One region of the Ensifer sp. ENS02 genome, then DNA from elsewhere that is predicted to be linked to it. Evidence: predicted binding sites of a transcription regulator. Region 1 holds the regulator's gene; each other region holds the start of a gene.
The links. The regulator LexA, encoded in region 1, represses DNA repair genes until DNA is damaged. The targets are predictions, from matches to a motif close to TGTTCNNNNTGTGTTCNG.
Positions count from the first base shown of each region.

Region 2: the regulator LexA is predicted to act here: its motif matches at 6,748-6,765, upstream of IB262_RS16520 (metallopeptidase family protein).
Region 3: the regulator LexA is predicted to act here: its motif matches at 3,695-3,712, upstream of dnaE (DNA polymerase III subunit alpha).

Region 1 is NZ_JACVAO010000009.1:315,240-324,591, reverse strand. Features, by position in the region: gene IB262_RS21170 (hypothetical protein) at 1-427, opposite strand, end outside; gene IB262_RS21165 (hypothetical protein) at 555-1,172, opposite strand; gene IB262_RS21160 (hypothetical protein) at 1,511-1,807, shown strand; gene lexA (transcriptional repressor LexA) at 2,044-2,766, shown strand; gene IB262_RS21150 (hypothetical protein) at 2,855-3,187, opposite strand; tRNA gene IB262_RS21145 (tRNA-Cys) at 3,397-3,470, opposite strand; gene IB262_RS21140 (thermonuclease family protein) at 3,623-4,357, opposite strand; gene IB262_RS21135 (hypothetical protein) at 4,579-4,872, opposite strand; tRNA gene IB262_RS21130 (tRNA-Asn) at 5,032-5,106, shown strand; gene IB262_RS21125 (deoxyribodipyrimidine photo-lyase) at 5,205-6,668, shown strand; gene IB262_RS21120 (cyclopropane-fatty-acyl-phospholipid synthase family protein) at 6,754-8,007, shown strand; gene IB262_RS21115 (SMR family transporter) at 8,086-8,457, shown strand; gene IB262_RS21110 (SMR family transporter) at 8,444-8,770, shown strand; gene IB262_RS21105 (SDR family NAD(P)-dependent oxidoreductase) at 8,758-9,352, opposite strand, start outside.
Region 2 is NZ_JACVAO010000007.1:163,556-172,907, forward strand. Features, by position in the region: gene bfr (bacterioferritin) at 1-302, opposite strand, end outside; gene IB262_RS16500 ((2Fe-2S)-binding protein) at 268-579, opposite strand; gene IB262_RS16505 (error-prone DNA polymerase) at 940-4,308, opposite strand; gene IB262_RS16510 (DNA polymerase Y family protein) at 4,305-5,888, opposite strand; gene IB262_RS16515 (hypothetical protein) at 5,773-6,726, opposite strand; gene IB262_RS16520 (metallopeptidase family protein) at 6,896-7,330, shown strand; gene IB262_RS16525 (DUF1737 domain-containing protein) at 7,588-7,794, opposite strand; gene IB262_RS16530 (CoA ester lyase) at 7,791-8,696, opposite strand; gene IB262_RS16535 (hypothetical protein) at 8,822-9,076, shown strand; gene IB262_RS16540 (glyoxalase/bleomycin resistance/extradiol dioxygenase family protein) at 9,301-9,352, shown strand, end outside.
Region 3 is NZ_JACVAO010000002.1:52,760-62,111, forward strand. Features, by position in the region: gene dnaE (DNA polymerase III subunit alpha) at 1-3,431, opposite strand, end outside; gene IB262_RS04735 (hypothetical protein) at 3,849-4,418, shown strand; gene IB262_RS04740 (DUF5680 domain-containing protein) at 4,502-4,969, shown strand; gene IB262_RS04745 (lipoprotein-releasing ABC transporter permease subunit) at 5,138-6,448, opposite strand; gene IB262_RS04750 (ABC transporter ATP-binding protein) at 6,617-7,303, opposite strand; gene IB262_RS04755 (lipoprotein-releasing ABC transporter permease subunit) at 7,320-8,630, opposite strand; gene proS (proline--tRNA ligase) at 8,650-9,352, opposite strand, start outside.

The DNA.
Region 1 (9,352 bases):
TTGCGATGACGCGATCTTCAAACGCGATGGCCAAGGCCCGCTTGCGCACGAAGCCCGTCAGGAACTCGGCGTCGGTGACGTTCACGAACAGAAACTTTCCGCTCGCATCACCGGCGGCGGTCGCCGAGGCGCTCCAGGGATCGGTCTTGTCGAAGCGGAAGGTCAGGTCGTACTCTTTGCCGACCTCGAGCGACCTCCAGTCGTCGCTGGCGAAGCTCATATAGAGCGGCGACTCGGAGCCCTTGGGATAGAACCCAAGGCGCAAGGTGACCCCGCCGTCGAATACCGACGAGATGAAGCAGGAGCCCTCCATCGAGGTGTCGGATGCAACGGTCCAGCCGTCGACATCCTTCCACTTGATGATTTCGGACTCCTCAGCCGCGGCCGATCCCGCGGCGATCAGACAGCTTACCAATCCGACCAGCAATCTACGCATGCAAAACCCCCGTTTGCCCGCATTTTGATAGGTCCCCCCGTCACTGTCGAGGGTGCCTAGCCGATCCCAGGCAATATTTTAGGAATATTCACCTCTCTGCGGCAAGCGGACGCGCCCATCACATGGCGAAAGGATCTTTCGACGACTTGGTCTGGCCGCCGCCGGCAAAGGGATCGTTGTTCGGCGCATTGCCACCGGCGCCCGCAAAGGGATCGTTCGCCGCTCCCTGACCGCCATTCGGGATCAAGGCGCTCACCGCCTCCTGGCACTTGAACATCTCGCTTACCGCCTTCATCGAATCACGCAGGCTGAGGCTCGCGACGACGCGCCCCTCGAAGGCCAGCGCCAAGGTGTTTTTGCGAACGAATTCGGTAAAGAAGTCGGTGTTGGAAAAGTTGACGACAAGGGCCTTGGCTCCGGTCAGATCAACACCGAACGCAACGGCCGGCCACTGACGACCACGGTCGAGCTGCAAGGCAACATCGTATTCCCGCTGCGGCTCGATGGATTTCCATTCGGCATTGCCGATCGAAAGAAACGCCAGGTTCGTCGATCCCCGCGGATAAAAGCCGATACGAAGGATAGCGCCGGCGTCATAGCTCGTCGCCGCGTAACACGAGCCTCCCAGGGAAGGATCGGATCCCACCGTCCAGGCGTTGATCCGTTTCCAGATATTCGAACGCCCTTCTTCAGCAGACGCCGCTCCAGCCGTGAGCAACAGGCCGAGCACCACCAACGACAATCTATGCATGCAACCACCCCACTTTCCACGCAAAGTTATCTTTTTTTAGAGGCCTGTCGAGACGGTGAAGGCCCTTCCCCGCAGGGATTTTTGCGCGCCCCAGGCCCGATGCGAAAGCTGGCAGCTCCGATGCATTCTCCGCGCCGGTCCATAAAGAACGGCCGAGACGAGGTTGAGATGGAGCGGCTGGCGCAAATCAGCCACAGCCTGCGGGCAAAGAGCTGTTGAACAAGGCAGAGTGATCGCCATGCTTGCTGGACTTCGGAACGAAAGCGCGGTTCACATCGTTTACCACCCCGTAGTCCCACCCCTTCATCAAGTGGACGATCACCGTGCTTGCCGCCCTGCTTCTCGCTTCGATAGTCGCATCGCCCAATATGCCTGACGTCAAGCTCAGTGCCGCGACGGTGGATGAACTCCAGACCGATTTCGAACGGGCCGTGCCGTGCCATCAGATCGATGGACGCAATGTTTGGAAGGGCGCGCTCGCGTTCTACATCCAGTCCTTCGTTTATGACGGCGATACGCCCGTTGCGACCGATGCGGCCGACGCAGTGCTTCCGGAAGACAACAGCGCCGAAACGGTGAAGGAGTTCGAAGACGCCTGCTCGGCCTCGCAAGCGACTTAAGTCTCTCCGCGAAGAGAGCCGCGATTCGTTCGAATCACGCGCGCGACCGGCCTGCCCGGCGCTGTTTTGGGACGCAACCGTCGCCGAAAACCGCCCCGCTCCCGCAAAAGTGACCAATCGCCCCCCACAGAAGCAGCCAATTGCCTGAATTCACGGAATTTTAGGCACTTGCGGAACACATATGGAACAGATAGTGTCTGTTCTTGATTTGTTTCACGCCTCTGGAGCGACGTGCCATGCTGACCCGCAAGCAACAGGAATTGCTTCTGTTCATCCACGAACGCATGAAGGAGTCGGGCGTACCGCCGTCTTTCGATGAAATGAAGGATGCGCTCGACCTGGCGTCGAAGTCCGGCATTCACCGTTTGATCACGGCGCTCGAAGAACGCGGGTTCATTCGCCGGTTGCCGAACCGGGCGCGCGCGCTCGAAGTCATCAAGCTTCCGGAAGCCTACGCCGCCGGCCAGCAACAGCCGCGCAGAGGCTTCTCGCCGAGCGTGATCGAGGGCAGCCTCGGAAAGCCGCCGGCCGCCGCTCCTGCCACGCCGAAGCCGGCGCCGGTCGCCGAAAGCACGTCTGTTTCCGTCCCGGTGATGGGGCGCATCGCTGCCGGCGTGCCGATCTCGGCGATCCAGAACAACACTCATGACATTACCGTCCCGCTCGACATGATCGGCAGCGGCGAGCATTACGCCCTCGAAGTAAAGGGTGATTCGATGATCGAGGCCGGCATCTTCGACGGCGACACGGTGATCATCCGCAACGGCAACTCGGCCAATCCCGGCGACATCATCGTGGCGCTCGTGGACGACGAGGAAGCGACGCTGAAGCGCTTCCGTCGCAAGGGCGCGTCGATTGCGCTCGAAGCGGCCAACCCCGCCTACGAGACGCGCATTTTCGGACCGGATCGCGTGAAGATCCAGGGCAAGCTCGTCGGGCTGATCCGCCGCTACCATTGAATTCCAGGCAGAACGCCGAATCAAAAGAGCCTCGCCACTGAAAGTGGCGAGGCTCTTTCCATTTAAGGCGACCTGAAATCCAGATCGCTTATTCGTGGATCGTGTATTCGCCGAGTTCGCAGAGATCCTGCGTGTCCTCGGTCGTATCGAGGGCCGAGCCTTCCTCGAACTCGAATCGCATGTCGTATTTGCAGACGTCCCGCCCGTCGGCAATGGTGATCTCCATGCTCTCGCCGGGGTTCAGGACCTGCCGACCGAAAACATCGTCTTCCCATTCATTGACGCCGACCGGCGACGTATAGAAATTCGTCAGTACCGCGCCGGTGTTGTTCTTCAGCTGGAAAACCAGGTCGTCCGCGCGCGCCTCAATAGCGGTCGCAGCAAAACACGCCAACGCCGTCAGGATCAGTCTCTTTTTCATTGATGCCATTGCCTCCGTTCTTAATGTTGACGGACGCTACCGATGCGGTTGATCTCAGCGGAGTCATCGTTCCCCCTCTACCGAATTCACCGAAGCGATAAGATCCGACGGAGGCATAGGAGACGTGGCTTGCGCGGACGTGGGGTCGCGAATATTACCGCGCTGCCCTAAGGCAGAACGTCAAACCAAACTTAACGAGGTGAGATTTTTGGAGGCCTCGCCCGGAATTGAACCGGGGTACAAGGATTTGCAGTCCTCTGCGTCACCACTCCGCCACGAGGCCTCACAGCTCGGATAACCAAGCGTTGGCGCGGATTTAGAATGATTGCAGAAAAACCGCAAGAGGCATTTTCTGAAAAACGCGCCGTCGATTTGCAGGACGGATACTTTCCACAGAACGATCGACGATGTCCGCCGATCGTCTCCCAGCTGATCTCAGCACCAGGGCGTCGGGCGCCCTTCCCACGGCCGCACGAGCCCCTCGGAAACGAGTACACGTCCAAGAGATTGGTCACCGCGGGTGACCAGGCGCAGTTTCTCGCCGGCCTTGGCATCTGATCGCCCTCCCGCCGAGATCAGCCTGAAGTCGCCTGCATTCAGCAATTCGCGCAGGCGCTGCTTGGCGTAGAAGCCGCGCGAACGCTCCTTGTCGCAGCTTGCCTGGCGGATTCGCGGCGCATCGACATCGGCGACGTGGATCGTCTCGCCATGGAAGACGAAGGTCGCGCCATCGATCACGCAGTTGTCGTTGCGAATGCCGCAAAAATAGAACTGATCGGTACGGATGGATGCCGTCTTCACCTCTTCATTCGGCCGCACGAGAGGGGTTGGCGGCGTGACGCCGACATTCACCGACGGCACCGGGGCGGCCAGGGCAACCTTCGTCGCCGGGTTGGGCTTCGGATTCGGTTTGTGCCTATCCGCCTGCTGGGCAACGCGCTCCTGCGCTTCAGGAACCGCGCGCTGAGGCTTCGGCTTCGTTTCCGATCGCGATGCAAAGGCCATGACATCGGAAACCACCGGCCAGTGCCGCAACTCGGCGCGATGGTCGTAGACCATGACGCCGCCAAGGGTGAGCGCTGCGGCCAGATACCACGGCGCCATGCCGCCCTGTTTGCTGGTGCTTCGGCCCGAACTGCGGCGTCGACGTTTCGTAGTGGCTTTGGCCATCGGTTCCCATCCTGATTCGAGACCGCATTATGCGTTTGATGGGTTGCCGAAAAGTTTTCGAGGGCACCCCAACAGAGGGGAAGACCGCGAGGAACCGGTCATTCGCCTGCGCGGCCACGGCCCTTGTTGAGAGATTCGGAATTGGTACGTGACGGCCGCGAGGAACCGAAAACTGCCGACCGCCCTGCCTCGACAACAAGATCGTTAAATCGGCGTCCGGCTCAGGAGCCGTTCGAGGAGTTGGCCTTCCCGCGCCAGCGCGCCCACCAGACGGCCAGACGACGACGGCGGCGGCGAACCGAGGGAATGTCGTGGGAAAGCACGATCAGGCCCAACGGTATCATCCAGAAGCCCAGCACGGGCAAGAAACCGAGAAAACCACAAAACACCAGCAGCGAACCCAGCAGGATGCGCAGCAGGGGCGAGTCGGGCAACGCGATACGCCATTTTCCCAGCACGATCTGTCGTGTTTGCGGATCAATGCCGAAATGCGTCTGCTTCCTGTTTTTATTCATCATTCCCTATCCGGCGTGTTTTCCCACAATTGGGGACTTCTCCACAGCCTCGCAACGGAACTTGTCATTTTTTTTGAAAAAAGCGCTTGGCAAATCAGAAAAGCATGCGTATTAGCAGCCTCACTTCTGAAGCGCACAGCACAACAGCGGCGCGGATGATCCCTGGTAGCTCAGCGGTAGAGCATTCGACTGTTAATCGACAGGTCGCCGGTTCGAATCCGGCCCGGGGAGCCACTTTCTAAAAGAGCCATTTGCAGCGATGCGAATGGCTCTTTTTCATTTTGCACCTATGTTCTTCAGGTGATCAATCCCCAACCTCCCGATGGTTCTTCATGACAAAGGCCGCGGCGCCGCCCATCATCGTCTGGTTCCGCAAGGATCTCCGCCTGGCCGACAATCGCGCCCTCTCGGCTGCCGCAGGCGAGGCAGCCGTCATTCCCCTCTATATTCGCGAACCCGCCGACAGCGGCAACGGTCCGCTCGGGGCAGCGCAGGCGTGGTGGCTGCACCATTCGCTCGAGGCCTTGGGCGCAAGTCTCGCGCGGCAAGCTTCTCGCCTCGTTCTTCGATCAGGCGCGCCGCTTGACGTGATTGTCGAGATTGCGCGCGCAAGCGGTGCGGAGCGCATCTACTGGAACCGGCGCTACGACCCGAACGGCATCGCCACGGATACCGCGCTCAAGAAGGCGCTGGCCGAGCGGGGAATCATCGCGGAGAGCTTTGCAGGACAATTGCTGCATGAGCCCATGCGGCTGCTGACGACGACGGGCGGCCCCTACCGCGTGTTCACGCCGTTCTGGCGCGCGCTCGAACTAAAAAACGAGCTGGCACCGCCGATCGACCGGCCGCACCATATCGCAGCCCCTGGAGCATGGCCGCGATCGGAACGCCTTGACGACTGGTCGCTGCTGCCGACGAAACCGGACTGGGCGGCGACATTCAGCGAGGTCTGGACGCCGGGCGAAGACGGTGCGGCCACCCGTCTCGAAGAATTCGTCGATGAGAAGCTCGACGCCTACAAACGCTGCCGCGACATTCCCGACGCGGATGGTACATCCCTGTTGTCGCCTCATCTCGCCTTTGGCGAAATTTCGCCTGCGCAGGCCTGGCATGCGGCAGCTGGGCCCCAGGCCGATAGCGGCGAAGGGGCGGCCACCTTCCGCAAGGAACTCGCCTGGCGCGAATTCTCCTATCATCTGCTGTTTCATTATCCGGAGCTTGGCCGCCGCAACCTCGACCGTCGATTCGACCGCTTCCATTGGCTGAACGACGAGGACGATTTCACCCGCTGGACCAGCGGGCTCACCGGATACCCGATCGTCGATGCCGGCATGCGCCAGCTATGGCGCCACGGCTACATGCACAATCGCGTTCGCATGATTGTCGCCTCCTTTCTCATCAAGGACCTGCTCGTCGACTGGCGCAAGGGAGAAGCCTGGTTCCGTGACACGCTGGTCGACGCGGATCCGGCCAACAATGCCGCAAGCTGGCAATGGGTCGCCGGATCGGGCGCGGACGCCGCACCGTTCTTCCGCATCTTCAACCCGGTCCTGCAAGGGGAGAAATTCGATCCCGACGGTCTCTATGTGAAGCGCTTCGTGCCAGAGCTGGAGCGCCTCCACCCGCGCTATGTCCATCGCCCCTTTGCAGCGCCCGCCACGGCCCTTGCCGAAGCCGGCATCGAACTCGGCACAACCTACCCGAATCCGATCATCGATCATGCCCTTGCCCGCGATCGGGCACTGGCAGCCTTCCGGCAGATCACAAGCGCACCGGGAGTTTCCGAGGAGACGTAGAGCCTCCGGTAGAATTCCTCAGTTGGCGTCTCGCCCGATTGCGGCTAGGCTCACGTTACGGATGCAACAGCTGAGGGGGTGGTGTATGCGTAACCTGGAAGCCGATTTTGCTGCATATGCCGGTGCGGTGGAGCTATCTTCCGAAAATCTGGCGACGGCCGTGCGGGATTTTCCGCTCAAGGCGCGCATGGTGCTTGGCGCCCTGGTGCACCTTCAAGTGGGAACGTTGATGCTCGCCACGCCAGACGGCCGCAGGCTGGTGATCAAAGGCGCCAGGGCCGGCCCCAGCGCCATCCTCAACCTCAACAACTGGAACCTGCCGCAGCGTGCTATCTCGGGCGGCACCATCGGGGCTGCAGAAAGCTACATCGACGGCGACTGGGACAGTCCCGATGTCGGCGCCTTTCTCGAACTGTTCCTCGTCAACGCCGAAATCGGCAGGAATTTTCCAAACCGTGCGCGCGGGCTCCTGCGCCTTTTCGACAAGTTCCTGCACTGGCGCAATGCCAACACCCACTCCGGCGCGCGCCGCAACATCTCGGCCCATTACGACCTCGGCAACGCCTTCTACAGCGAATGGCTGGATCCGAGCATGACCTATTCGTCTGCGCTTTATGCAACGGGCGCCAATGATCTTCGCTCAGCGCAGAAAGCCAAATACCGCGCGCTCGCGGAAGCGACGAACCTGCGCACCGGCGATCATGTGCTTGAGATCGGCTGCGGCTGGGGCGGCTTTGCCGAATTTGCGGCAACGGAAATCGGCTGCAAGGTCACCGGGCTGACGATCAGCCGCGAGCAACTGGCCTTCGCACGCGAACGCATGCAGCGTGCGGGCCTTGCCGACCGGGTCGAATTGAAGTTCCAGGACTATCGTGAAGAAAGGGGCACCTATGACCGCATCGTCTCGATCGAGATGTTCGAGGCCGTCGGCGAAAAATTCTGGGCAACCTATTTCTCGCAGCTGAAGCGGTGCCTGAAACCCGGGGGCAAGGCCGGACTGCAGATCATCACGATCAAACCCGAATCCTACGAGGAGTATCGTTCCAATCCGGATTTCATCCAGAAATACGTCTTCCCGGGCGGCATGCTGCCAACGCGCGAGCATCTGGTCGAGCTTGGCCGCAATGTCGGCCTGCGGATGATCAACGACTTCGGCTTTGGCGTCGACTATGCCCGCACACTCGGCGAATGGCGGGAGCGGTTCTGGGCGGTCTGGAACAGGATCGAGCCGCTCGGCTTCGACCTGCGCTTCAAGCGGCTGTGGGAGTTCTACTTCTACTACTGCGAGGCCGGGTTCCGTGCCCGCAACATCGACGTCCGGCAGATCGTCTTCGAGTGAAGCGCACGGCGCGTCTTTACCGCGTCACCCGTAGCGCTTAAGAGGCGGTCGATCCAAGTTTCTGTTCAAAGGTACAGCATGCGTCTTGCATGGTTTTTCCTCGCGCTCGCCATCGCGACCGAAGTGGTGGGCCTGACGGTGATGAAGGCCGCTTCCGAAAGCGGCTCCTATCTCGGCCACATCGTCATGTATGTCTCGATCGCACTCTCCTACGTCTTCCTGGCAAAGGCGGTGAAGACGATATCGGTCGGCGTCGCCTATGCGATCTGGGAAGGTTCGGGCGTCGCCATCATCACCCTGGTTTCGGTTTTCGTCTTCGGCCATGTGCTGACCGGACGCGAAATGCTCGGGCTTTCGATGGCGATCGTCGGCATCCTGCTCGTCAATGCCGGCGAGTATCATGATGAGGACGAGGCAGCGCGTGAAGGAGCCGCCGATGAGCGCGCCTAGCATCTACTTCGTTCTCGCGGTCGTGGCCGGCATCCTCGATATTGCGGCCAACCTCGCCTCGACGAAATCGGAAGGGTTCGCCCGCCGCGGCTGGGGCATCCTTTCGATTCTGCTGGTGCTCGCCGCCTTTGCCTTCCTGGCGGAAGCCATCAAGGGCATGGAGCTCGCCATCGCCTATGCCGTACTTGGCGCAACCGGGATCTTCGGGACGGCCATCTGCGGCCGCTTCCTGTTCGGTCAGAAGCTGAAGCCGATCGGCTGGGTCGGACTGGCGCTCATCTTCGGCGCGGTGCTGGTGCTTCACACCGCCTGACGGGGACGGCCGCCGGGTCCGGCGCGCTTCTGTCCTTCCATGGCCTCCGCCTTGCCGCGGGTCAGCCAGTTCAGCAGGCGGAAATAGAGGCTGTAGGGCAGCAGGTCCATGAGCTTCACCGCGTAGGCAAACCGGCGTGGGAAGGCAATTTCGAACCTTCGCGACTTCAGGCCGGCAACGATGCGCCTTGCCGCCTCTTCACTGTTCACCGGCGCCGGTCGGAGAAAGCGAATGCGCGCGGTCCCGGGCGTATCGACGAAGCCGGGGCTGATGATCTGCAGCCGGACGCCGAGCCGGTCGAGATCGAACTTCAGGCTTTCCGCCATATTGATCAGCGCGGCCTTGGTGGCGCCATAGGCGGCACTGGTCGGCAGTCCGCCGTAGCCGGCTACCGACGAGACAATGGCGATGTGTCCGTACCCCTGCGTCTTCATGTGGTCCACCGCCGGCAAGAGACAGTTGACGACGCCGTTGAGGTTGACGGCAAAGCTCTTCTCGAAGGCCTCGCGGTGAAGCTCGTCTCCGCGCACCGGCAGCGCGACCCCGGCGTTCAGCACCACGAGCGAAAGGTGCCCGTGATCA
Region 2 (9,352 bases), on a different contig from region 1:
TAGGCGGTGCGGGCGTCGTATTCGCCGGCGAGGTCAGCCTTCAGCACTTCCTTGACGTTCTGGCCGATGCGCAGCGGCGCAACCGTCTGCAGGTTGGGATGGCCTTCAAGGAAGATGATGCGCGCGACGAGCTTGTCGGCATGCTGCATCTCCTCGATGGATTCGGCCCGCTCCTTCTTGGCGAGAAGCGTATAGCCCCAGTCCTCGAGGAGGCGGTAGTGCAGCCAATACTGGTTGACGGCACCGAGTTCGAGATAGAGCGCTTCGTTAAGCTGCTCGATGACTTTTTTGTCGCCTTTCAAGATCCGCCCTCCGGTTGTCGTCATGGAATTGTCTGAGGCGGGTCATGAAATCAAATATCTCTGCGTCCGTCGAGTCGCGGTGCGCGTGATATTGCTCGGTGGTGCGGATGATGATGTCGACGACATTGGGGAAACAGCCGCAGCAACGGCCGCGTTTTTCCATCGCGTGGTAGACTTTCGCCGGCACGATCAGCTGCCAACAGTCCTCGTCGAGGAGACCAATGATCGTGTCCTCGATCTCTTTTTCCGTGATGAAATTGCAGCTGCAAACCAGCATGTCGTCTCGCCTGTCGTACGCAACGCCCTGTATCAGCGCATAAAGCAAAACAGGACATTTAGTGTCAACTAAAAACTCCGCGAGCGGAAGTTGCGGGTGGATTAGAACGACTCTAAACTTGACAAAAAACTTCGCCTTTTCAGAATTTTAGAGATTCCTGAGCGACTGCGCCTGCAAACCCTGAATGGGTCATGAGGCGCACAGCCTGCGACATTTTTACACACCTCCGGTCGCGACGGCGGGAAACCCTGCCCATGACCCCGCGCCGGAAGCATTCCATGGAATCCCTCCGACGTATCTGGCCGTCCCTTCGCCAAACCGCCCCACACAATCGGGAGACAGCAAAGCCGGGTCGGGCTTTCAATGGAAATTGCGCCCCTTCGGCATCACGTCGGCCACCTCGGCTGTCGCTCGATCCGGGTTGCTGGAACTGCTGCCGGAATGGCGGGGGATCGGTAGGCGCTGGTCGCCTTGCGCCCGCTTCATGCGCGCGTCGCCGGTCGGTCTCAGTGCCTCATCGGCACGCTCGCTTGCGCCGAACCGCCGCGCTTCCTTGCGCAACAGCCCGAGCATCGGCGTGATATCCTCGATGTGCTCGGCGACCACATGGATGACGCTGCTTTCGCGCTGCAGCCGGCCGCGGATCTTCACGAGACGCGCACCCATGACCACCGGCCGATAGGTCGCAAACACCTTCGGCCAGACGATCGCATTGGCAACACCGGTCTCGTCCTCGATCGTCATGAAGATGACGCCCTTGGCCGAACCCGGACGCTGGCGGACGAGCACCAGCCCGGCAACCGTGACCCGTCGCCCGACCGGGGCGGTCGCCAGCATGCGGCTCTGGACGATCCCTTGCGCGGCAAGCGTATCTCTGAGGAAGGAAACCGGATGCGCCTTCAGCGAGAAGGAGAGATAGCGATAGTCGTTGATCACCTGCTCACCTGCCAGCATCTCCGGCAACGCCATCGCCGGCTCCGGCCGCAACTCCTCCTTCGCCGCGCCCTCGAAGAGCGGCAACCGTTCGGCAGCACTCTTTTCATCGAGCGCCTTCACCGCCCAGAGCGCCTTGCGCCGGTCGAGCCCGATCGAGCGGAAGGCATCCGCATCGGCGAGCCGTTCAAGCGCTGAACGCGACAGCCCCGAGCGTAGCCAGAGATCGCGCACCGTTGCGTAACCGGCACCCCGGTTAGCGATGAGCTTCAACTCGATCTCGTCCTGCTTTAGCCCCTTGATCGAGTTGAAGCCGAGCCGCATCGCCTTCGTCGTCTTGATCACGTCCTCCATCTCACGGTGGCGCGGCTCGATGGCCCTTTTGTCGAACCCTCCTTCTTCAAGGTCGGCATCCCAGACCGAGTGGTTGATGTCGACGGGCATGACCCGGACCCCATGTTCCCGCGCATCGCGCACCAATTGCCCCGGTGCGTAAAAGCCCATCGGCTGCGAGTTCAACAACGCGGCGCAGAAGACGTCGGGATAATAGGTCTTGAACCAGGAGGAAACATAGACGAGCAGCGCGAAGGACGCCGCATGGCTTTCGGGAAAGCCGTACTCGCCGAAACCTTCGATCTGCTTGAAGCAACGCTCGGCAAAATCGCGCGGATAGTCGTTCCTGACCATGCCTTCGATCATCTTTTCGTGGAAGGTATGGATGGTGCCGGTGCGCTTGAAGGTCGCCATGGCCCGGCGCAACTGGTCAGCCTCGCCGGGCGAGAAGCCTGCGGCAGTAATCGCGATCTGCATCGCCTGCTCCTGGAACAACGGCACGCCCAGCGTTCGCTTCAGCACGGCCTCCAGTTCAGGACTTGGATATTCGATGGGAATTTTTTTATCCCGCTGCTCCCGCCGCTTCAGATAGGGATGCACCATGTTGCCCTGGATCGGCCCGGGCCGGACGATCGCCACCTCGATGACGAGATCGTAGAAGATGCGCGGCTTCAGCCTTGGCAGCATGCTCATCTGCGCCCGGCTCTCGATCTGGAAGACGCCGATCGTATCGGCGCGACAGATCATGTCGTAGACGTCTTTCTGGTCATCCTTGAAGAGCTGATGCAGCGTTTTCTGCTCGTTGTAATGCCGGTCGAGAAGCTTGAAGGCACGGGCGATGCAGGTCAGCATGCCGAGCGCCAGTACATCGATCTTCAGGATCTTCAGCGTGTCGAGGTCGTCCTTGTCCCACTCGATCATGTAGCGGTCGGGCATTGCCGTATTCATGATCGGCACCACCTCGTCGAGCCGGTCGCGGGTCATCACGAAGCCGCCGACATGCTGGGAAAGATGGCGCGGGAAACTCATCAGCTCGGTGGCGTAATCGAGCACCTTCACCGTCGTCGGATCCTTCGTATCGAGCCCGGCCGCCTGCGCCTCGCGCTCCGAGAGATCGGCGACCGACCAGCCCCAGACGGAACCGGCAAGCGCCGACTGCACGTCTTCTGAGAACCCGAAGGCCTTGGCGGTCTCTCGGCCGGCCGAGCGCGCCCGGTAGCTGATGACGGCGGCCGTCAGTCCCGCATGCTCCTTGCCGTAGGTGCGGTAGATGTGCTGGATCACCTCTTCCCGCTTCTCATGCTCGAAATCGACGTCGATATCCGGCGGCTCGTCCCGTTCGGTCGAAAGGAAGCGATCGAAGAGCAGGGTGGTCTTAAGTGGATTTACCTCGGTGATGCCAAGGCAATAGCAGACGGTGGAATTCGCCGCCGACCCGCGGCCCTGGCACAGGATGTCGGCGCCGCGCGCGAACTGCATGATGTTGCGCACTGTCAGGAAGTAGGGCTCGTAGCGTTTCTCTGCGATCAGGCCGAGTTCGTATTCGATCTGCCTGGAAACCTGTTCGGAAATTCCTTCGGGATAACGCTCGCGCGCGCCCTCCATCGTCAGACGCCGCAGCGTCTGCGTCGGCGTCTCGCCCGGAATGCTCTCATCCGGATATTGATATTCGAGATCCGACAGCGAGAACTTCAGCCTCTCGAAGAAATGCCCGGTATTGGCGATCGCTTCCGGATAGTCGCGGAAGATGCGGATCATTTCGGCGGGCGTCTTCAGATGCCGCTCGGCATTGGCATGCAGCCGATAGCCTGCGGTCGCGATCGTCACATGCTCGCGGATGGCTGTAACGACATCGGCAAGCGGCCGGCGGCCGGCGGCATGAAACAGCGGACTGTTGGTGGCGACGAGCCTGACCGACGCATGGCGGGCAATGGTTGCAAGCCCGGCAAAGGCGAACTGATCGAAGCCATCGTAACGCGGCACCAGCGCCAGATAGAGCCGATCGGCGAAATGCGGTTTCAGTCGCTTGAGAAAATCGGCAAGCAGGGTTGCCTCCGGCGCGCCGATGACAGGACCCGGCAGCACCGCGAGAAGCAAATCCTCGCCCCATTCGATGAGATCGGTCTCGTAGAGCGTGCAGGTGCCCTTCTTGGCCCGCAGGTTTCCGGCGCTCAGCATTCGGCAGAGATTGCCCCAGCCGCGGCGGTTTAAGGGATAGGCGAGCACGTCGGGCAGGTCTTCGGCAAAGGTGAGCCGCGCACCGGGCTGGAAAGCCGACTTCTCCACCTTGGCCTGCGCATGGGCGCGCACCACGCCGGCGACCGTGTTGCGATCGGCAATGCCGAGGCCGCCAATACCGAGGCGGCTCGCCGCAACGACCATCTCACCCGGATGGGAAGCGCCTTCGAGGAAGGAGAAATTCGACCAGGCACCGATCTCGAAATAGGGGGTAGCGTCGCTCATGCGAAGACTCCATGCATGAACCAGCGCGGCGGAGCGCTCGCGCCATAATGCCCCTCGCGAAACAGCCAGAACCGCCGGCCGCTATCGTCCTCCACCCGGAAATAATCACGCTCCAGCGCCGGCTCGCCATCAAGCCACCATTCGCCGGCGATCCGCTCCGGCCCCTCAGCGCGCGCGATACGGTGCAATGTGCGCCGCCAGCGAAAGCTTCTCGGCGGCCCCTCCGGCACTTCGGCCACCGCCTCCACCGGTTCGGGACTTGGAAAGAGCCGCTGCGGCCGGGCGGCGGCAGCAAGCAGGGGCGCCGGGATGTTGTTACCCGGTTCCTCTGCCTTGCCGATCAGCGCCAGATCCGTGAGCGGCCGGAAGCTTGCCGCCCGCTCCGGCACATGGCTTTCCGAGAGCGCCGGCACCATGAGGCTTTCTGCGCCGAAGCGCGCCATGACCCGGTCGGCGAAGGCGGCAAGCGGACGCTCGCGATCCGGCGTGCCAGAGAAATCCTCCTGCATCACCTCGTATTTTTCGCTCTTCGGCACCGAAAGCCTGAGGATTTCGAAGCCGAAGCCGGCATCGAGATCTTCGTGCACCGCCTGCAGGCGTTCGCGGAAGAGACCCGCGACGCGACGCGGCTCGTTGAGCGGCGAGGACGTGCCGGCGGCGATGCGAAAGACCGCACCGTCGACGCGGAAAAGCAGCAGTTCGAACAGGCGCCCGCCCTCGCCGCGCTTCTCCAATTCCGGTTTCAGCCGCAACGCCAGTTCTTCCGTCAGGCCCAAAATATCGTCTTCACCCTGGACCGGCTCGCCGAGCCGCCGCTCTGCCGAAAGGGCAGCGACGGGCAACCGTGGCGACAGCGGCTCGTCCTCGCGCCCGAGCGCCTGGTCGAGACGCAGAAGCAGGGTTGCGCCGAACCGGCGGGCGAGCGGTGCGCGCGGCGCCTCGATCAGGTCGCCGATCTGCTTGAGCCCGACCCGGCCGAGTGTTTCGATCGTTTCCTGCGGCAGCCGCAGCGCCGCCATCGGCAAGGGTGCCAGCGCTCGCGCCGCCTCGTCCTCGGCAAGGATAGCGTCGGAGCCGAAACGCGCCACCGCCCAGGAGAGCCCGGCGGACGAAGAGATCGCCGCCCGGGCCTCGACCCCCAGATGAAAGAGGCGAGCGAGCAGATCGTCGAGCAGCGCTTTTTCCCCGCCGAGAAGATGGGCGCAGCCGGTGATGTCGAGAAAGAGGCCGCTGTCGCCATCGAGCGCGACGAGCGGCGTGTAGCGGCAACACCAGTCCGCCAGCCCTCCAAGCAGCGCCCGGTCGGCGGCGGGATCGGCCGGCAGCACGTCGATCTCGGGACACATGGCCCGCGCTTCGGCGACACCCTGGCCGATATAAAACCCACGCCTTTCAGCGAAACCATCGAGCGCAACGAGACGCATTGCGCTCTTCACCTTGTCGGCGAAGACGACGGGCGGATGCTCAGGACGCCCGCGGGAAAGCCACGAGTTCCCCCAGCGCTTGCGCGCGACCCGATCGGCCGGAAGATGCGGAAAGGTGAGCGACAGAATGCGCTGGTTCTGGATCTGCCGCAGCAGCGGCTGGTAGGGGCTCGACGGGGTAAAGGCGGCGGTCATGGGGGTTCCACTCCAGGAAGAAGCCGAGCGGCGCAGGAGCCCTACTCTTCTCGGCAATGACGTGAAAGACGGGATGGCCGATGCTGCCGCGAAGCATCGATCCATCCGGTAGCGGTCGCTCGCGCGCCGGCGCCGGCTCGACGAGGAAGCGGAAGAAGGCGCTGCTCGCCTCCTCGTGTCCGGATTGGCGCAGAAGCAGAAGGGGGACGTGGCCAGCGCGCGAGCGCACATGCAGGCGTCGGCTCTCGCTGAGTGCCAGGGCAGCCGGGTTGCCGCGAATTTCAAGGATGACGGCACAGAAGCTCGGCACGGAAAGCGCGGCCTCGGCGATCCAGAGCGCATCCTTTATCGTGCGTGGCAGGCTGAAGACGAGGCCGCGGACATCGAGACCAAAGGCCTTCAGACCCAACCCATAGGGCATGCCCGCCTCGGCGGAAGCCATCGGCTGGCTGATCCAGAGAACGGGGGCGGCCGGCTCGCCCTTTTCAAGCCGCGCCCGTTGACAGAGCACGCTGAGTGCTGCGGCAAAACCGGCGGCTGCACCGGCATCGCGCGTCTCGGCATTGCGGATTTCCGTCATGCCTTCGAGCGGCAGGCCGCCTTCGAGAAGATGGTCCAGATCGGGAACGCCGAGCGCCAGCGCCTTGCGGCCAGGCTCGTCTTCTTCCCGTTGACGGAAGCCGCCGGGATCGGCCGCCTTGGCGGCGCGCACGACACCCGGAAGCCGACGGTTTTCGATCCTGGCTATGGTTTCTCGGAGCGAAAGTACCGTCTCCCGCTGCACGGCTGTGTCGGCCATGACGGTCAACTCCCATCAGAATGTTCATGTTATGTTCTATTAGATTCCAGAGCTTCCTAAATGAGTCAACAGCCAATTCTAAGAATTTATTCCTGTCCCTGTGGTCAAGGAATTCAACACTCGAAAAACAAAGGCAAAATCGCTATATGGAGGGCAACAAGGAGTGCCTATGGCCCGCATTGACCAGACCGATGATTGGCGGGAACGCCACGCACCGACGCTTACCACTTTCGAGCAGCTTGCGCTGGAGGCCTATGGCCACCTGCCGCAGGAATTCCGCCAGCTGACGACCGACCTTATCATCGAAGTTGCCGACTTCCCGAGCGACGACGTTTTCGAGGACATGGCGCTGGAAACGCCTTTCGACCTGCTCGGCCTCTTCGAAGGCCGCGGCATCAGCGAACGCTTCACCATGGAAACCGGCCAGTTTCCGAACCGCATCACCCTCTACCGCCGCCCGATCATCGACTATTGGGCGGAGAACGAGGAGACGCTGGGCGACATCATCACCCACGTGCTGATCCACGAGATCGGCCACCATTTCGGCCTCTCCGACGACGACATGGAACGGATCGAGGCCAGCGTCGAGCACGTCGGCGGCTGACACTTCATTTGCCTATCATCGCGCGGTGAGGGCAGCCCCTCATCCGCCTGCCGGCACCTTCTCCCCGCAGGCGGGGCGAAGGAAACTCGCGATACCGTTCGCATCCCAATCGGAGCACGACCGATTCCAGAAAGCAGGCCTCACACGCCGATTGTGAGCATCAACCGCGTCCCCTCGCCCCGCCTGCAGGGAGAGGGTTAGTCCTCGGGCTAAACCCGAGGAGAGGGGCAAACCTGCACGACGGCAAACAGCCTCGACTACTGCTCCGACAGCTTGATATCCGGGGTGTATTCCTTGCCCTCGACCTCCTTCACCACCGCCTGGCCGCACTGCATGTGCTGCGTGTCGGCATTGAAAGCATAGGTGGGCGAGCCATGCAGGCTCCAGCCCTGGTTTAGCGCCGCCGTCACCTTGTGGCAGAAGGAAGCGTCGTCAGGGCCGGTCAGGAAGCGGAAGAGTTTCAAGATCTTGTCTTTCGTTTTTCGATGAGGTCCGCCTTGGCGGCAAGTGTGACGGCCTGGTCCAGATGCAGCCGTTCGACCATCCGACCGCTGAGGTTGATGACGCCCTTGCCGGCGTTTTCGAGCAGCGCAAAGGCGGCGATGATCGCGCGCGCCTCGTCGACGGCGATCTGATCGACGCCGAAGCGCTCGTTCGCCGGGCCGATCTGCGCTGGATGGATCAGCATTTTGCCGTCATAGCCCATGTCGCGGCCCTGCCGGCATTCCTCGTCGAAACCGGCACCATCGCGAAAATCGTTGAACACGGCGTCGATGACATCGAGCCCGCCGCCGCGCGCAGCAAGCAGGATCTGCATCAGCCAGGGGACGAGATAGGGCCGGCCCGGACGATCCGGAACGCCGGTCTCCTTGCGCAGGTCGTTGAGGCCGACGACGAAACAATCGAGCCTGCCACTGAAGGTACGGCCGGCCTCGGCGATTGCCGGCGCGTTGATCACCCCGCGTGGCGTCTCGATCATTGCCCAGAGGCGCAGCGTCTCCGGCGCATCGTTCTCGTCGAGCCAGTCGGCCGCCGCCTGGATATCCGCCGGGCTTTCGACCTTCGGCAACAGGATGGCGTCGGGATTGGCCGCAAGCGCCGCAGCAAGATCGCCCTGACCATAGTCGGAGCCGATCGCATTGATGCGAATGACAATCTCGCAATCCGGCCGGCTTTCCGTCAGATACTGCACCAGCGCCGCACGCGCTTCCACCTTGCGCTCGGGCGCTACCGCATCCTCGAGATCGAAGATCGCGACATCCGTCGCGAGTTCCGGGACCTTGGCAAGCGCGCGGGCATTGTCGGCCGGCACGCAAAGCACCGAGCGGCGCAGGCGTACAGGGTGATGTTCGCTCGATTTGTTCATGCTTCCGTTGTGCCCGCCTTTGCCGCGTTCCGCAAGACGAGGCGAACCGCCGCACCCCTTTCGAAAGCCCGCCTCTTGCAAGTCCGAAGGCGCGCCCCCACATCGCCATCAGAAAGGTGACGATTATGCAAAGCATTCGCTCTGTTCTCTTTACGGCCGCAGCCCTGACCATCACGTTCGCGGCCTTTGTGCTTACCGCCTCGCTGGCGCTGGCACTGGCCGGCATCGCCGCCGTCGTCGTGGTCGGCAGCGCCATTGCCACCCGGCTGAATTTCAGGCCTGCCCGCGCCACCGCGCGCCCCGCTGCCGCAGGTGCGGCCCAGGGCCAGCGCGAGATGCGCATCTGGAACGACGGCCGCGGCACGATCATCGACCTCTGATCCCCCTGGGTGTCGAAATCGATCCCCGGGCGTCGGAATCGATCCCCGGCGATCATTGCAATCGGGCCGATCCGTGATCGGCTCGAACCCTGTTGGCGGACTTCAAAAACCGTCATGCAGCCGGCTGCGATTTTTTTTCGACCCCATGTCGGATCGGAGATTCCATGTCCGTCCTTGAGGCAGGCCAGCACGGTCCTGGCTCTTCGAACAGGATGGAGAACGATATGGATACCCAGACGCAGCAGCCGGCACCGGTCCTCAACGGCCTTCTGCCCT
Region 3 (9,352 bases), on a different contig from region 1:
CGGAACTTCTCGTTCAGTTCAACCTCGATCTCGCGCTGGCCATTGTCCTTGATGACGACGAAGGAGACGAGCCCGTCGCCCTTCGTGTTGAGGTGCGAGGCGATCGACTTCAGCGGTCCGGAATCGCGCACATAGACGCGCAGCGCCTTCTGCAGTTGCAGCGATTCTTCTTCGAGCGAACGCAGCGTCTGGATGCGCAGGCCGATGCCTTCCGGCCGCTCTTCCGCAGCCACGGTCATGACCAGTGATTTGCCGGGCTCGAGCAGGTCTCGATACTGGTGCAGCATCTCGGAGAACAGTACCGCCTCGAACTGGCCGGAGGAATCCGAGAAGGCAATGATGCCCATCTTGTTGCCGGTGCGCGTCTTGCGCTCCTGCTTCGAGGTTACGGTTCCGGCGAGCCTTCCGGCCGTCGCCCCCTTCTTCACAGCGCCTGCGAAATCACCGAAGGTCTGCACGCGCATCTTGGCGAGCAGCGCATTGTAGGTGTCGAGCGGATGGGCAGACAGATAGAAGCCCAGAACCTGGAATTCGCGGTGCAGCTTTTCCGAGGCAAGCCACGGCGTGTAGGTCGGAAGCGCAATGCGCTCCGGCCCGGTGGCCGCCCCTGCGCCGAACATGTCGCTCTGCCCGCTCGTCTTGTTTTCCTGAGCCCGCTGGGCAAACCCGAGAACACGATCGAGCCCGCCGACCAGCTCCGCTCGGTCGTAGCCGAAGCAATCGAAGGCGCCGGCGGCAATCAGGCTTTCAAAGACACGACGGTTGAGCAGCTTGGGGTCGATCCGGAGGCAGAAGTCTTCGAGGCTTGCGAAGGCCTTGTCGCCACGAACCTCGACGATGTGCTCGACCGCTGACTCGCCCACGCCCTTGATCGCTGCAAGCGAGTAATAGATGCGGCTTTCGCCCGTCTGGAAGTGCCGGAACGAGGTCTGTACCGAGGGGGCTATCACCTCGATGCCCAGACGCTTGGCATCCTGGCGGAAGTCGTTGACCTTTTCGGTGTTGGACATGTCGAGCGTCATCGACGCCGCCAGGAACTCCACCGGATAGTGCGCCTTCATGTAGGCGGTCTGATAGGACACGATGGCGTAGGCTGCCGCGTGCGACTTGTTGAAGCCGTAGTTGGCGAACTTGGCGAGGAGGTCGAAAATGAGGTCGGCCTGCGGCTTCGACACCTCGTTCTTGACGGCGCCGTCGACGAAACGGGCGCGCTGCTTGTCCATCTCCTCCTTGATCTTCTTACCCATGGCGCGGCGCAGAAGGTCGGCCTCGCCCAGCGAGTAGCCAGAAAGCACCTGGGCGATCTGCATCACCTGCTCCTGGTAAACGATAACGCCCTGCGTTTCCTTGAGCAGGTGGTCGATCTTCGGATGGATCGACTCGACCTCTTCCTCGCCATGCTTACGGGCGTTATAGACCGGGATGTTCTCCATCGGGCCCGGGCGATAGAGCGCCACGAGTGCGATGATGTCCTCGATGCAGTCGGGCCGCATGCCGATCAGCGCCTTGCGCATGCCGGCACTTTCCACCTGGAACACGCCGACCGTTTCGCCGCGCGACAGCATCTCGTAGGTCTTCAGATCATCGAGCGGGATGCTCGCGAGATCGACCTCGATGCCGCGCTGCTTGACGAAATCGACCGCGACCTTCAACACCGTCAGCGTCTTCAGGCCGAGGAAGTCGAACTTGACGAGACCGGCCTGCTCGACCCACTTCATGTTGAACTGGGTGACCGGCATGTCGGAGCGCGGATCGCGATACATCGGCACCAGCTGCGACAACGGCCGGTCGCCGATCACGATACCGGCGGCGTGGGTCGAGGCGTGGCGGTAAAGGCCTTCGATCTTCTGGGCGATATCGAGAAGGCGGGCGACCACCGGCTCCTTCTCGGCCTCTTCCTGCAGGCGCGGCTCCTCCTCGATCGCCTTGGAAAGCGGCGTCGGGTTGGCGGGGTTGTTGGGCACCAGCTTGCAGATCTTGTCGACCTGACCATAGGGCATTTCGAGCACGCGACCGACGTCTCGCAAGGCGGCACGGGCCTGCAGCGAACCGAAGGTGATGATCTGCGCCACCTGTTCGCGACCGTACTTGCGCTGCACGTAGCGGATCACCTCTTCGCGCCGGTCCTGGCAGAAGTCGATGTCGAAGTCGGGCATCGAGACGCGCTCGGGATTGAGGAAGCGTTCGAACAGCAGCGAGAAGCGCATCGGATCGACGTCGGTGATCGTCAGCGCATAGGCGACGAGCGAGCCGGCGCCCGAGCCGCGACCCGGCCCGACGGGGATGTCGTGCTGCTTGGCCCATTTGATGAAGTCGGCAACGATCAGGAAGTAGCCGGGGAACTTCATGCGCTCGATGACGCTCAATTCGAAGGCCAGGCGCTCGCGGTATTCCTCTTGGGTGTAGCCGGGCGCCATACCCAGTCTCGCGAGACGGTCTTCGAGGCCCTCCTCCGCCTGGCGACGCAGTTCGTCCGACTCGGCGCGCTCGGCCTCCTCCGGATCCGCCGTCGCGCCGGTAAAGCGCGGCAGGATCGGCCCACGGGTCTTCAGCATGAAGGAGCAGCGCCGGGCGATCTCGATCGTGTTTTCCAGTGCCTCGGGCAGATCGGCAAACAGCGCCGCCATTTCTTTGCGGCTCTTCAGATAGTGGTCCGGTGTCAGGCGGAACCGGCTGTCGTCCGACACCATGGCGTTGTGCGCTACCGCCATCAGGGCGTCATGCGCCTCATAGTCGGAGGGCGACGGGAAGAAGGCTTCGTTGGTGGCGACAAGCGGAATATCGAACTTGTAGGCAAGCTCGATCATCCGGCTCTCGTGCCGCCGGTCATGGCCACCGTGGCGCTGCAGCTCGATATAGAGCCGATCGCCAAAGAGATCATGCAAGGCTTCGAGACGCGCTTCGGCGAGCGCCGTGGAGCCCGCCTTCATGGCGATATCCACCGGGCCACCGGACGCGCCGGTCAGCGCAATCAAGCCCTCGGTGCCGCATTCGGCAAGCCAGGAGCGCGTAATGCGCGTCGCCTGGCTGCCCTCGCCGCTCAGATAGGCACGGCTGACGAGATCGACGAGGCGCGTATAGCCGTCATCGGTGGCGGCGATGAGCACGATCGATGGCAGCTTGGCGAGCTGATGCCCGTGGCCGCGCCGATCCCCCTCGGTCTCGTCCTCCATGTCGATCGACAGCTGGCAGCCGGTGATCGGCTGCAGCCCGTCACCGGCTGCCTTCTGCGAGAATTCGAGGGCTGCGAAGAGATTGTTGGTGTCGGCGATCCCGATCGCCGGCTGGTTATCGGCGACCGCCTTGCCGACGACCTTCTTCAGCGGCAGAGCGCCTTCGAGCAAGGAGAAGGCAGAGTGGACGCGCAGATGCACGAATTGCGGATCCGTGCCGAGCGCCTCACTCGATGCTGCCTTGCTGTCGTCTGCCATTGTCGCACCCTGATTCCTGTCCAGTCGGAAGGATATCCCGTTTATCGCCCGTCATGTCCAGATTCCCCTGGCATGTCGTCCCCTTATTCAACGGGGATGAGACGCTTTGCGGAGGTGCTTGAGAGAAGATGTTGACGCCCGCCTTCAGAGGCCGAGCGCAATGAAAGAGATGCTTGCGATGAACAGGCTCATCGACGCGAAGGCGGCGAGGTCACGAACAAAATCAGTCATAACATGGCTCCTTTTCCGTTATGTTTTTACTTTGTTCCATTTTTGTTCACGCGTCAAGCAGTGCACAGGCATTCTGTTCACGATGGTTAACATCGCGCCCGAATGCAGGTTAACTGATGACGAAGCCGCTTGAGGAAAGCGCGGCGCCCGCATATCAAGAGGAACGACCACGCGGAGCGCTCCGACATGCTTGCACGCCTGATTCTCCCCTTGCTGATCCTGCTTCCGACCACCGTCTCCGCAGCAGAGACGATAGACCCCGCCCGCATCGTCTCGGCGGCGACCGGCGACTGGAACAAGGACGGGAGCCAGGATCTCGCGTTCATCGTACGACCCGCCCAAGGCAGCGACGAGGACAACGGCATCTATCTCTACCTCACCGGCGACAACGGCGCGCTGGCATTAAAGTCGGCCATTCCGAACAAGGTCTGGGGTCAGTTTGAACTCGTCGGCCAAGCGCCGTCGATCGAGGCGCTGCCGAGCGGCTCGTTGCTCATCACCAGTCAGAACGATGCCATCGGGCGCGACCGCTGGGAACAGAAGCTGACGGTCGCCTATCGCAACTTCGACTTCGTCGTGGCGGGCTACACCTACTCGTCCTACGATACGCTCGATCCGGACAACACCGCGCAGTGCGACCTCAACGTGCTGACGGGCAAGGGCAAATCGAACGACAAGCCAATCACCGCGAAAGGCGAGCTCATCCTTCTCAAGGACTGGAGCGACGATCGCGGGCAGACGGCGTGCGGTCTGTAATAACCGGGTTATTGTTCTCTATTTGTTCTTTACAACTTCAGCGGATCGCGACATCCTCCGGCGCGAACGTATGAGGAACAATCATGGCCGCGCTCGAAGCACTCAGAGAATTCATCGTTGAAGCCAAATCAAAAACCTATGTCGGCGGCGGCGGGCAGCGACCGTCGTCACGCCCGGGTTCCCACGACATCGGCTACGAGCGGGATAGCTGGCGCTACCTCGACAGCTATTTCGGCGGGACCGATTTCGCAGGCCAGGAGACCGTGTGGCAGAATGACGAGCCGCACTGGGCGATGAACTACTTCGGCCGGATCATTCGTCCTGACCTCATAAACGGCGAAAAGGCAGGCGTCGTCATCAGGGCGGCGCTTCAGGCGATGTACCGCGACAAGCGGCATTTCCTCGGCGGCACGGAGTTCCGGCACGCCCATGGCTACTACATCGACAACAGCCGCGGCGACACCGCACATTTTTCCGGGCATGAGGTCATCTTCGTCGACGGCGAGGAAGCCTACGAGCTCGACTATCGCGGCGGTCTGATCAGGCGTTGAGGGCAAGGCCCGCAGCAAGTGACGCAAGAGCGCGCAGCGGTTCGCGAATCTGAAGGATCGCGGCGCGCTTTGGACGCCAAACGCCGCGGATCGCCGGCGAAGCTGGTAATCGCTGTGTCAGACGCACGCATTCATTCAAGAAACGACGTTGCAAGTCACAGCGTGGGGTCAATCGTAACGCAAGGCTTGCACCGGATCGAGGCGCGAGGCGCGCCAGGCCGGAAAGATCGTGGCGAGGAAGGAAAGGGTCAGCGCCATGACGACGACGAGTGCGGTCTCGTCGGCGTTCATATCGGCCGGGAGCTGGTTGAGGAAATAAAGCTCAGGGCTGAATATCGTCGTTCCCGAGATCCAGGAAAAGAACTGCCGGATGGATTCGATGTTGAGGCAGACGGCGACGCCGAGCGCCACGCCCGCGACCGTTCCGGCGACGCCGATTGCAGCCCCCGTCATGAAGAAGATGCGCATGACAGAGCCCGAGGTCGCGCCCATGGTCCGCAGGATTGCGATGTCGCTGCCCTTGTCCTTCACCAACATGATCAGGCCGGAGATGATGTTGAGTGCCGCGACCAGCACGATCAGCGACAGGATCATGAACATCACGTTGCTCTGGACCTCGAGCGTCGAGAAGAAAGTCTTGTTGCGGTCGCGCCAGTCGGTGATGAAGATCTGCCGTCCGGCCGCATCCTCGATCGGCTGGCGCAATTCCTCAACGACATCAGGATGCTCGACGAAGATCTCGATCGACTGGACCAGTCCCTCGGCGTTAAAGAAGAGCTGCGCTTCTTCAAGCGGCATGAAGATGATCGTCGCGTCATACTCCGACATCCCGATCTCGTAGATTGCCGAGACGGTATATGCTTTCACACGCGGGTTCATGCCGAGCGGCGTCACGTCGCCGTTGGGCGAGGTCAGCGTGATGGTACCGCCGACCGTTATGCCAAGCTGTTCGGCCATGCGCGAGCCGATCGCGACACCGGAGCCGGAGGCAAAGCCGACGAGATCGCCGGACTGGATGTGGCCGGAAACCGACTTCATCTTGCTCAAGTCGTCGGCGCGGATACCGCGCACCAGCGCACCGGTCGAGCTGTCACCGACCCCTTGCGCCAGGACCTGGCCTTCGACCATCGGGATCGCCATGGTGACGCCCTTGACGCCCGAAAATTTGGTCGCCAGTTCCGGATAATTGTTGAGCGGACCGTCGATCGGCTGGACGATCATGTGGCCGTTGATGCCGAGAATGCGGGAGATGAGCTCGGTGCGAAAGCCGTTCATCACCGCCATGACGATGATCAGCGTCGCCACGCCGAGCATGATGCCGATGAAGGAGAAGCCGGCGATGACAGAGATGAAGGCTTCCTTGCGTCTGGAGCGAAGGTAGCGCCACGCCACCATACGCTCGAAGGCGGAAAAGGGTCGGCTGGAGGACTTTTCAGGCCGCTCTGCGGCCTGCACCCGATCTTCGGTCACGGCGGTCATCCTGCCTTCCCTCGCCTCATCACTTCGTTGCGACCAGCTTGTCGATCACCGCTTCGACGGTCATCGAGGGCAGTCTAGATTCACGTCGAGAAACTTGTACGTGCGCCAGCGAAAGGCAGGCTGACGTGGCGGCGTCCGAGTGGTCGTCGCGTCCGCCCTCCGGCACACTCACTTCATCTCGACGACCTTGCCGTCTTCGATCGTCACCCGCCGATCCATCAGTCCGGCGAGCTCGTGATTGTGCGTCGCGATCAATGCCGCGAGGCCCGACTGCCGTGCCAGCGCTTCCAGCGCCTCGAAGACATAACCGGCGGTCTCCGGATCGAGATTGCCTGTCGGTTCGTCGGCAAGGAGAACGAGCGGCGCGTTGGCAACGGCGCGCGCAATCGCAACGCGCTGCTGCTCGCCGCCGGAAAGTTCCGCCGGGCGGTGATCGGCGCGGTGGCCGATGCGCATATAGTCGAGCAACGCCCCAGCCCGCTCCGCGGCTTCCGCCTTGGGCAGACCGGCGATCAACTGCGGCATCATGATGTTTTCGAGCGCCGAGAACTCAGGCAACAGGTGGTGGAACTGGTAGACGAAACCGATCTCGTTGCGACGGATCGCCGTGCGCCGATCGTCATTGAGCCCGCCGCAGGACACCCCGTTGACCAGCACCTCGCCGCTATCGGGGCGTTCCAGCAGACCCGCCACATGCAGCAGCGTCGATTTTCCGGTCCCTGACGGCGCGACCAGCGCCACGGTCTCGCCGCTTCTCAGCGTGAAGTCAGCACCCTTGAGGATGGAAAGGAACGTCTCGCCTTCCCCATAGTGTCGTTCGACGCCGGAAAGCTGCAGTGCCACGCGCGCATTCATTGAGGTGATGTCCTTGTCATTCGTAACGCAGGGCCTGCACCGGATCGAGGCGCGAGGCGCGCCAGGCCGGAAAGATCGTGGCGAGGAAGGATAGGGTCAGCGCCATGACGATGACGAGCGCCGTCTCGTCGGCATTCATGTCGGCCGGAAGCTGGCTGAGGAAATAAAGCTCTGGGCTAAACAGCGTTGTTCCGGAGATCCAGGAGAAGAACTGTCGGATGGATTCGATGTTGAGGCAGACGACGACGCCGAGCGCCACGCCCGCGACCGTTCCGGCGACGCCGATTGCAGCCCCCGTCATGAAGAAGATGCGCATGACAGAGCCCGAGGTCGCGCCCATGGTCCTTAAGATCGCGATGTCGCTGCCCTTGTCCTTCACCAGCATGATCAGGCCGGAGATGATGTTGAGCGCCGCGACCAGCACGATTAGCGTCAGGATCATGAACATTACGTTGCGCTCCACCTGGAGCGCGGAGAAGAAGGTCTTGTTGCGGTCGCGCCAGTCGGTGATGAAGATCTGCCGTCCGGCCGCGTCCTCGATCGGCTGGCGCAACTCCTCAACGACATCTGGATGTTCGACGAAGATCTCGATCGACTGAACCAGTCCCTCGGCGTTGAAGAACAGCTGCGCCTCTTCAAGCGGCATGAAGATGATTGTTGAATCATATTCCGACATGCCGATCTCGTAGATCGCCGAGACGGTATAAGCCTTCACACGGGGGTTCATGCCGAGCGGTGTCACGTCGCCGTTGGGCGAGGTCAGCGTAATCGTTCCGCCGACCGTTATGCCAAGCTGCTCGGCCATACGCGAACCGATGGCGACGCCAGAGCCGGAGGCAAAGCCGACGAGATCGCCGGACTGGATGTGGTCAGAAACCGACTTCATCTTGCTCAAGTCGTCGGCGCGGATACCGCGCACCAGCGCACCGGTCGAGCTGTCACCGACCCCTTGCGCCAGGACCTGGCCTTCGACCATCGGGATCGCCATGGTGACGCCCTTGACGCCCGAAAATTTGGTCGCCAGTTCCGGATAATTGTTGAGCGGACCGTCGATCGGCTGGACGATCATGTGGCCGTTGATGCCGAGGATGCGGGAGATGAGCTCGGTGCGGAAGCCGTTCATCACCGCCATGACGATGATCAGCGTCGCCACGCCGAGCATGATGCCGATGAAGGAGAAGCCGGCGATGACAGAGATGAAGGCTTCCTTGCGTCTGGAGCGCAGGTAGCGCCACGCCACCATACGCTCGAAGGCGGAAAAGGGTCGGCTGGAGGACTTTTCAGGCCGCTCTGCGGCCTGCACCTGATTTTCAGTCACGGCGGTCATCCTGCCTTCCCTCGCCTCGTCACTTCGTTGCGATCAGCTTGTTGATCGCCGCTTCGACGGTCATCGTCTCGCGCTCGCCGGTCTTGCGGTCCTTGACCTCGACTTCGCCATTGGCGATCGAACGCGGTCCGACGATGATCTGGACCGGAACGCCGATCAGATCAGCCGTCGCGAACTTCGCACCAGCGCGGTCGTCCCTGTCGTCGAGCAGCGCCTCGAATCCAGCCTTGCCGAGTTCAGAATAGAGCGTCTCGCAGGCGCCGTCGCAAGCGGCATCGCCCGCTTTCATGTTGATGATGACGCCATCGAACGGCGCGATCGACTTCGGCCAGATGATGCCGTTGTCGTCATGCGAGGCTTCGATGATCGCCGGCACCAGACGGGTCGGGCCGATGCCATAGGAGCCCATGTGCACTGCATGCTCCTTGCCGTCGGGGCCGAGAACCTTGGCGCCCATGGCTTCGGAGTACTTGGTGCCGAAATAGAAGATGTGGCCGACTTCGATGCCGCGGGCCGACAGTCGGTCGCCCTCGGCAACCGCGTTGAAGGCTGCCTCGTCGTGCATTTCCGACGTCGCCGCATAACGCGAGGTCCACTTGTCGAAGATCGTCTTCAGGCCGGCAACGTCATCGAAATTCGTGTCTTCGCCCGGAATATCGAAGCCGAGGAAATCCTTATGGCAGAAGACTTCGGACTCGCCGGTATCGGCAAGAATGATGAAT